2 regions of the Paenibacillus hubeiensis genome follow, and region 2 is predicted to be linked to the other one. Evidence: riboswitches for the same ligand, from Rfam matches in the RefSeq annotation. Region 2 holds a riboswitch; the other holds the start of a gene.

Region 1 (4,780 bases), 700 kb from region 2:
CTGTATCTGCATTCGTCCATCGTACAGACCCGCCAGATCGAGCAGACATCCCGTGGCAAAAGAGAAGCAATCCGTTACTCCACCATGGATTCCACGATCGCTTTGACGCTGGCCCTGTTCATCAATGCCGCCATTTTGATCGTGTCGGCGGCCGTTTTCCACAGTGCAGGCATGACGCAGGTCGCCGAAATCGCCGATGCCTATCACCTGCTGACGCCGCTGCTGGGCACAACGATCGCAAGCGTTCTGTTCGGCGTTGCCCTGCTTGCTTCCGGCCAGAATTCCACGCTGACAGGAACCCTGTCCGGACAGATCGTCATGGAAGGTTTCCTGAACATCCGGATTCCCGCCTGGCTGCGCAGGCTGGTTACACGGCTTATTGCCATCATCCCGGCCGTCATCGTTACCGCCATTGCCGGCGAACACGGTACCGAGGAACTGCTCATTCTGAGCCAGGTCATTTTGTCTTTGCAGCTGCCGTTTGCCGTCATCCCGCTGGTCATGTTTACGAGCGATAAAAAAAGCATGGGCGAGTTTGCCAACAAATCATGGCTGAAAATAGCATCCTGGTTTATTGCTGGTATCATCGTCGTCCTGAACGTGTACCTCATTATCCAGACTTTCGCACTCCTCTAAAAAAATAAGGCTGATCGTCGCAAGCACCGGAGTGCCTGCACGATCAGCCTTTTCTTCGATGAAACGGAGGATGAACACAGCATTATAATGTAACTATTAATGAAACCTAATCCTCGCCAGGCAAAAACAGCGGCAGCAGCTGCTCCAGCGATTCAACCGTCCAGTCCGGCTGCTCGTCCGCCGAGCGTTCAGGCTGAAACCTTCCGTAACCTTGCAATATGCGTACAGTGCGCATGCCCAGTTTGCTTGCCGGAACGATGTCGTTATCGATTCGGTCCCCAATCATAACAGCCTCATCAGGCTCGCATTCCGCCTGCTTCAACGCTACCGCGTATAATCCGGGATCCGGTTTGGATACGCCCTCTTCTGCCGAGCATGCCAGGACGTCCACGTATTTGCGCAAGCCATACCTTTCAAGCCGCTCTTCCGTGCCCAGGCTTTGATTGGCAATGATGCCGATCCGATAACGGCCGGATAACGCATGCAGCACACGCTCCGCAGCAGCAAAAGGATGCTCCAGCTCCTTCCGGAACTTCAGTTTTTCCTGAATCCGTGCCCGGTGCTCCTCATGATCGATCAAGGTACGAATAGCTACCCGCATCGGCCACTGCTCGTACTTGCTGTAACATTCGACAAAGATCTCGCGCACCTTTTCGATGTTCACATGATACCCGAGCATTCGGGCTTCCCGCACAAACTGGCCGATGATGTCGTCCACCGGCTCCCACTCATCCACCAACGTATCCCCAACATCAAAAAACAACCATTTGATACCACCAATATCCGGCACGTTACTCCTCCTTGCTCACCTTGAACGCATCCTCCCAATCATCAACGCGAGCCTCATCCCGCGAATCTTTTACCATTCAAAAGGTCGCTGTTTTCAGGCCCGTCTTCCAACATTAAAAAAAGAAGACCCGTATCCAGAAAGAGTCTTCTTGGTTTTTCACACATATAATTAAGCTAATTATAACAGCCGCCCAACATCGGATCAATCACCAACAGCCCGCCCTTATCCGTTGAGCAGAAATCCGACCTCTCCATTCATCGAATACACGATCCGATCGGCACCCATACCGCGATAAATGCCTTTGGGATGGCTCTGTTCCGTAATGACGCACAACGTCTTGGATGTCCACGATCTGCAGATTTGCAGATAGCGGCAGGTGAGATTAAGGCTGTTCTCAAAAATAAAAACATTGCCCACATTTCCCTGCGGCAGAAACCACTTTTGCGCCGATGCCGTATTCATGCGAATGACGTTCTCTACGCCGATCCGCCGCAATTTGCGTTCTTCGCCCGCACTGTTTGTCAGCACGGCAAAAGGTACCTTTTTGTACATCAACAGCTTCACAAATTTGCGCCCTGCTTCATTCGGGGCCGTGACCAAAACCATCTCGTTATCCATTATTCGTTCCTCCCTCTGACGTGAAAAGACAACAAAAAAGAAGCGTGGGGGACCAAGGCCGCCCGAACGCTTCTTCAATCCATGACAAATAACATTCGCCACGAATAACGTACGGCTTGTTGCCTCTCCCTTTAACGCTTACGAGGTTAGCTGACGGATTCGGGCGCGAGAGTCGCCCTATTTCCGGCATAGCCGGAAAATTCACCCCATAGATGCATCGCATCCGATTGGTTCCCCCGTTTTCCATTCCGACCGGAACGGAAACTCAGCGATTAAAAACATCGTTCATGTTATCGATATGAATCATACACCCCTGACAAGTCGGTGTAAAGTCGGTGCAGCTCTCCGAAAAGGCGGATTTATGGCACTTTGCTTTAATGAGATCGCTTACATATATACTAATCTCCACCTTTCTCGTTTAAACTATCTAATTCTCGCTCTGGTAGAAATTCCACATGATAACGGAAAGGAAGAAACAAGACACTGGCATCCCAAATGATTCCAATTATAATTTTGCATTAATTAATTGCATCAAATATAATAGAGATATAAAAAGATCACCGCATCGATACTACTCATTTGGAGGCGAATATTATGTCCATCTACGATTACAAAGTGAACACGCTTCGTGGCCAGGAAGTCGAAATGTCCCAATACCGCAACAAGGTCCTGCTGATCGTCAACACTGCGAGCAAATGCGGCCTAACCCCGCAATACGAAGGCTTGCAAAAGCTGTATGACAAGTTCCAGAACAGCGATTTCGAAGTATTGGGGTTTCCAAGCAACCAGTTTGCTCAGGAAAAGGGCTCTTCCGACGACATCGCCGAATTTTGCCAGATGAACTATGGCGTCAGCTTCCCGATGTTCGAGAAGATCGACGTGAACGGCAGCAGCGCCCACCCTCTTTTTCAGCATTTGACCAAAGAAGCGCCAGGCCTGCTAGGATCGAAGGCCATCAAATGGAATTTCACTAAATTTCTGGTCGACCGGGACGGCCGCGTGCTCAAACGTTATGCTCCCCAAACGACGCCTGATCAGATTGAAGCCGATATTGCGGAGCTGCTGCATCAATAACAACATTTCAACAGAGATGGATTGATGTCACGATGCATTCATTTTTCATAAGGTCATCCCCTTGAAGAACCGTGTTGCAGCCCGGAAAGGCTTTTCGAAAAATCGGTGATGCAGCACGGCTTTTTTATGCCTTTTTGCAGAAAACAAAAAAAAGAAGCATTCCGATGATCGGAATGCTTCTTTTGTTCTACTTCATTATAATGCGGTCGAGAGGACTCGAACCTCCACGGGCGTACGCCCACTACCCCCTCAAGATAGCGTGTCTGCCATTCCACCACGACCGCATGTCGTATTAGCGGCAACAAAAATGATTATACAGGGTTTCAAAGGAAAAGTAAAGCTATTTTTAACATTAAATTTTGGTGCCGAATGTATCGTCATTTTCCAACATCATATTGCATAAGATGGTATCTGATTTGAACATTTCGCCATCATTTTATTTTCGGTTCTGAAGCAATTCCGAACAATTACATAACATAATATTAACACGGTAAGGATAATAAAATAACATATTTTATTTCACAAATCAAAAATACAGCTTACCATTGACAAAACGCAGACATTTGTGTAAATATATATATCATATAATTCGGATTTTTACCGATATAAGTGATTTAAAACCTGCAACAAAGTCATATTATATGACACAAAACGAACATAGGAGGCGAAAATGGTGAACCGAGGAAATAAGCTGCTCGATTATGTCAAACTGCTTGATTCCTCTATCCAGGTCGGAGGCTTCACCCATTTCTTCGGCATGGATACGCACATCCAGGATGGGAACATTCGCAATGCCGCTGATCTCGAATCGTTCATGCGTTGTCAGATGCATCCCAGCATCACCCGCCTTGAAGGGATGGCCATCAAAGGCATCTATAGTGCCGCCGACCAAAACGACACCTGGCGGCTGGCACTAATCGACAAACTCGTACATGTACAGCGCACCCCTGCCAACCAACGAGAGCAAGCGAGCTCCATGGGCAAAAGGCTGATCAAACTCGCACACGCCCTCCATCCATGGATTGATTTTTCTCCGCTTGAAGACACTTTAGCCAAATACGAATCCGTCGGCTGCCTCTCGACAGTCCACGCATGGGTCAATCACCACCTCGGCATTCCCGTCGAGGACGCTGTACAAGGTTATCTCCACTCAGCCATGAGCGCGTGCATAACCGAAGCCGCCAGAACTCTTGCCCTGGACGGCGATGCAAGCCAACAACTGTCTGCACGCCTGGCCGCAGACCTTGACCAGGAATGGGCACTGGTCAGCGCTTCCTCTACCGATGGACTTTCCCCTTCCGTCCCGACGTCCATCAAATCGCTTTTTCCCAGCTTCCACATGCTTGGAGCAGGCCTCCACGCTTTCAGGGCATAAACTCGCCTTCTTTTCTCCTCCAACTTCATCCACATGCCAAAAAAAGCACGCCGTCCCCAGCCGGCGTGCTTTTACCTTTCTTTCATAAAGACTAAAAAATACGCAAGTTCGTCATAAAACACTAAAAATAGAACTTTTTTACGTCTTTTTTAATTGTTACATGACGCAAATACGTATATAATTATCCATACAGCTCGCATTTACATCCATTCTACAACACAACAAGCCTGCTGAAAACTATGTTGAACTGAAGGTGAACCCTTTTGAACAAAAAGAAACCGGTGACG
Region 2 (4,780 bases):
AATAATAACCGTTATTCAATAAGTATAACCCTTCAAAAAGGCGGTGAAATGGCATGCAATGGACGCGACTCCTGAATAATCGAGGAATCCTAATGTCGTTATTGGCTGTAGGAGTTGGATTGGCTACCTATGGGGTTACACGGCGGCTAAGATAAAACAGCAGCTACTGGCGTCCGATGATGCCACCTGTTCGAAAAAATGTTCCAGGTACAGCAGCAATAAACACCAAACAACCACCGGTATAAAAGTATACCGGTGGTCTCATGATCAATGCATGAACGCTGCAAAGATCCCTACCAAATCTGCGGGTACCTTGAACGAACTCATCAAAGAATTTGTTTATCAATACGGTCACCAATAATGAAAGAGGGCATTTGAAACGCCTTCTCTTTTCACCTGTTGCTTTTCTGGGCCTTCTTTGTTACGAGATTAAGCAAATAAGCTTTTAAGTCGACCATTCGCAAGTGTTCCGGCTTTTGGTCTGTTCCGCTGATGATCAAGGGAACAAGCGATTCCATTTTGCGAATGGAACCATGACCGCCTCCGCCCTTATGCGCAGGTGAACTGCCGCCCGTCAATTCATATCCCGGTTTTGCCGTGACAACCAAAAATTCGCCTTGGTGTGAACGGAGCGCGCTTGACAAACGTTTCAGAACATCGGGATATTGATCGTAATTCAATGAATGTGTGGCCGTGTTTATGCTTAAATCCAGCACCTCTTGATCCTGTTCGACCGTCCATGATTGGTTGTATGGATCAGTTAGATTACCGCCTGCTTTAAATTTGATCTGTTTGCCTGTTGCCCCCTGAATGGCGTATATCCATTCCTGGTCTTTCCAGGAAACGAAATCGATGCGCGGATCGCTCTTCAATACATTTGCCGTGTCTCTCAGGGATCGATCCGCTTTCAATGAATATACATAGGCCATCGTTTCATTGACGGCGAGCACGATATCCGTATCTTCCGATACGGCTTCACCCGGACGCAAAATGGTGGCATCTCCGAGCAAAGAGGGCAGATCAATGACCGGATTTTGCTTGGCAGGCAAAATCTGTGTCATTCCGCTGTCGCCTGCAATGACAAAAACGGCCTCTTTCAAGGCTTTCTCCGGAGAACCGAATGTTTCCAATACAGATTGAAGCTGCTGATCCAACTTTTTGACTCCACGAAGTCCAGTGGGACCTTTTTTATGCAACTCCCGGTCCAAGTCCGGCAAATAAACAAACAAAAAATCCGGCAATGTATTGGAGTGAATCAAATATTTTACGGCTTCAATAGCGAAGTCATTATGGATGCCCAACCGATTCGTTACACCGTCCGGCAAGTTTTTTATCCCCTGAAACGGATTAGACAACGAACCCAGGGACAACAGGTCCGGCCCTTTCACATGAATCTCTTTCGGTAAAGAAGCAGGACCTTGAATCCAATCGGGTATCGACAACTTATGATCGGACGCCCCCCTGTAAATCAGGCCGTTGATCGAACCAGACTTAAACCCTTGCCGGGCTAAGTCCTCATAGATCGTAGGCAAATCCTTGCTCAAATGACTCCCGTTCAAATGGATCAGCGCATCAGCAAGTACCCGATTCACTCCGAGCCTGAGCACTTCCATCGGTCCGGTTCCATAGTTGATCATTCTCTTGGTTTCCGCAGAGTACCACGTCAGACCTGGCACACGGTGAATGTCCGGATACGCACCGGTAAGCAATGAGCTGTCGATCGTGACGGACATCGTGGGAAAGGAACTGACCAGGTTTTTATAATATTGTCCGTGTTCGATCAGAAATTTTAATGTCGGAAGCTCCTGCTTGCCGATTCCTTGGTCAATCGCCTGAACCATCAAAGAGTCTACCATCAGGAAAATGACTTTCTTCGCATTTTCTCCACTGGCGGAATTTATTCGCATCAAATCCTGTTCTTTGGGTTTCGAGTTCTGGCATCCGATCAGCATGATCGATATAAGGATCACAGGCCACATTCGAATCCCTTTTTTCTTCATAACGGTTCACCCCTTTATGTACATTGTGTCTTGAAATCTAGGGGGTATCCGAGGTTATTTTTTCCATTATGAACATAACCAAGATGACAATTACATCCGTTCCGTGAAAAGTATGGCTGGATTCAGCACAAATACAGCGTCTCGCGGCAAATCTCTCCCGCCGCACTGGACGAAATGATGGCCAATGGCAAGCCGGTACAGCGTGACCGCGTTACACAGGCGTTCCTATAGATGAAAAAAGCTCCTGAATCTCCAAATAAGGAAATTCAAGAGCTTTCTTATGGTTATATTGATGCGGTCGAGAGGACTCGAACCTCCACGGGGGGTTAGCCCACACGGACCTGAACCGTGCGCGTCTGCCAATTCCGCCACGACCGCATATGTGGTATATCTCCGGAAATATCACGGCGACAAGGAAGAATATATCATAGAAACCGAAACTCTGTCAACACATTAACAGCCATGATGAACAGCAAAATGACGCGAAAGGAAATGGATGCTGTAGTCAGGCGACAAACTATTTATTTGTCCATTCCATTAGCTGTTGAAACGGTGGTTACTTTTTTGTAACCGAAAAACGACAGCTTTTTCGCAATTTGAGCATAAAAAATGAGAATTCCGTTAACATGGCGGTGCAGATAACCGTTTCAGAACGATTTGACAATTTCGTATTTATGCAATATCATTTCAAATGGTTACAAAATATTCATTATTCATGTGCCGAGTTTCATTAGTGAAAACGGGGGAACCATACCGGGTGAATTATTCCGATACATAGGAAATATAGGGAACCTTCTACCGAACCCTTAGCTAACTCCGTAGGCATCGAAGGGAGAACATAACATTTTGAAAAAGCTTATCCTGTCCTTATTCGGCGCAGCCGTTTTATTTACTTCCGGTGCAACAGCAACCGAAGCAAGCAGCATCAATACCGTAGTCAACAGCATGACTGGCATTCCGTACAAGTGGGGCGGCACAACAATGGCCGGCTTCGATTGTTCCGGATTTATGAGATACCTGTTTAACAAATACAGCATCGAGCTGCCGCGTACCTCGCAGGCACAAGCCAAGGCTGGCACCGCTGTTTCCAAAGCCAACCTTCGCACAGGCGACCTTGTATTTTTCAATACCACTGGAAAAGGCATCTCTCATACAGGCGTGTATATCGGTGGAGGCAACTTCGCCCATGCTTCAAGCAGCAAAGGCGTCAGCATCACCAAATTGTCCAATCCTTATTTCAGCGACCGCTACGTCACTGCACGCCGTGTAACCGGCGAATTCATGTATAACAAAATGCTTGGAAAAATTTAAACGATACCGCACTTGTTCATCCAGATCACTTGAGAAACATTGTACTCTAACCAAGAATGCCAAAAAAACCAGACAGGGCTCGAGCCTTGTCTGGTCTTTTTGGTGCAAATATGGGCTTATCGGATTAATGCAGCGCCTTCTGAACCCTAAGAGCCCCCTGAGACAGGGCGTGTCCGCCTCCAACGGCTCCGGCGACGGCAACGGCCTCCAGTATTTCCTGATCGGAAGCTCCCTTGGCACGGGCCTCCTGCACGTGGTAGAGCGTGCACACTTCATTATTCGCAAACAATCCGATGCCCAGCGCGATTAATTGTTTCGTTTTGGCGTCGATGGCGCCTGGCTGAAAACACTCGCCCGTAAATTCGTGATAGGACTTGACCACGCCGGGAAGCAAACCTTCCAATTCGCCAATCTGATCCTTGTACGCATGGACTTTATCGTTCATCAGTGTCATGTTGCAATCATCCCCTCACAGATAGGTTCCAGTCACTCACCGACCTTATCCTGTCTCCCGGAGCAGACAACTATGCCCAAACGTCCATGGTAAATCCAGTTAACCTCAGGAATAATCCTGATGGCAGACCGCTACTCCTTCAGCGGGCTTCGACGGGGTTCGCTGAAACGTTGGAAGCTGTAACGGCGATCCAGCTTGACCACTCGCCGATTTTGACGGCGAATGAGAACCTGCTCATCGTCCCACGCAACGACAATGCCTTTCACGTCGTTGGATTCCAACTCGTCGCGCACCACCCTCACTTTTTCTCCCGACAAGCGGAGCGCATTCAATTCTTCATCGCTAATCATGATTCATGGCCTCGACTTTCTATAAAATGATGGTCTGTATCTGTGCTAAACGGCAACGTGCTACAAAAAGAGACCTAAATGAAATTCATTTAGGTCTCGCGTGACTGCTGCCGTGTCATTCCTAAGTGGTTCCCTACTGAAAATTATCGCTGAGCGTGCTCTTTGCTGTCGTTCTTCTCAAACCAGAAATCAAGCACCTTGGCGGACATCACGCGTGATTCCAGGTACTCCACTTGATGCGGCGTAAATTGTTCTTTCCAAGAGAAGGACAACTCTTCGCACAAGCCCACGATCGTCAGCAGCTCTGACCAGGCAACGTAGCGTTTGTACCAGAAAAACTGCGGATGTTCAATCATATAGGGATAAAGGTCATCAAATTCCGTATGTTTACAATCCAGGGCACGTTCAAAATGAACTTTTGATTCAGCCAGCTTATCCATAAAAAACTGTTCTGTTGCCGGTTGGTTTCCCATGGTGTTGCCTCCTCTCCCTAACATAACCCCATTATAAAACAAATGCACGGTCATGCAAAGGTATAGTTAAGAAAAAATGAGTCTTTCCTTCGAATGGTCAACATTCCGAATCGTCAAACTGCACGGTACCGTTCTCCAGGGAACGGATCCGAACCAACGCTTCCACCGGAACGCCCAACTCGCGAATGGTGC

What was found. Region 2 has a riboswitch for cyclic di-AMP ahead of RSX24_RS02720 (C40 family peptidase). Riboswitches for the same ligand answer to the same signal wherever they lie in the genome.
Region 1: another riboswitch for cyclic di-AMP. It lies ahead of RSX24_RS06300 (hypothetical protein); the one in region 2 lies ahead of RSX24_RS02720 (C40 family peptidase).

The regions. Positions count from the first base shown of each region.
Region 1 covers NZ_JAVYAE020000001.1:1,304,474-1,309,253, forward strand. Annotated here, with positions in the region: gene RSX24_RS06290 (Nramp family divalent metal transporter) at 1-636, shown strand, start outside; gene RSX24_RS06295 (HAD family hydrolase) at 743-1,426, opposite strand; gene RSX24_RS06300 (hypothetical protein) at 1,649-2,044, opposite strand; cyclic di-AMP (ydaO/yuaA leader) riboswitch at 2,165-2,325, opposite strand; gene RSX24_RS06305 (glutathione peroxidase) at 2,639-3,118, shown strand; tRNA gene RSX24_RS06310 (tRNA-Leu) at 3,320-3,402, opposite strand; gene RSX24_RS06315 (urease accessory protein UreF) at 3,792-4,493, shown strand; gene RSX24_RS06320 (XRE family transcriptional regulator) at 4,757-4,780, shown strand, end outside.
Region 2 covers NZ_JAVYAE020000001.1:599,897-604,676, forward strand. Annotated here, with positions in the region: gene RSX24_RS02710 (alkaline phosphatase family protein) at 393-2,000, opposite strand; tRNA gene RSX24_RS02715 (tRNA-Leu) at 2,294-2,378, opposite strand; cyclic di-AMP (ydaO/yuaA leader) riboswitch at 2,709-2,840, shown strand; gene RSX24_RS02720 (C40 family peptidase) at 2,847-3,311, shown strand; gene RSX24_RS02725 (carboxymuconolactone decarboxylase family protein) at 3,436-3,765, opposite strand; gene RSX24_RS02730 (hypothetical protein) at 3,897-4,115, opposite strand; gene RSX24_RS02735 (hypothetical protein) at 4,259-4,588, opposite strand; gene RSX24_RS02740 (xanthine phosphoribosyltransferase) at 4,686-4,780, opposite strand, start outside.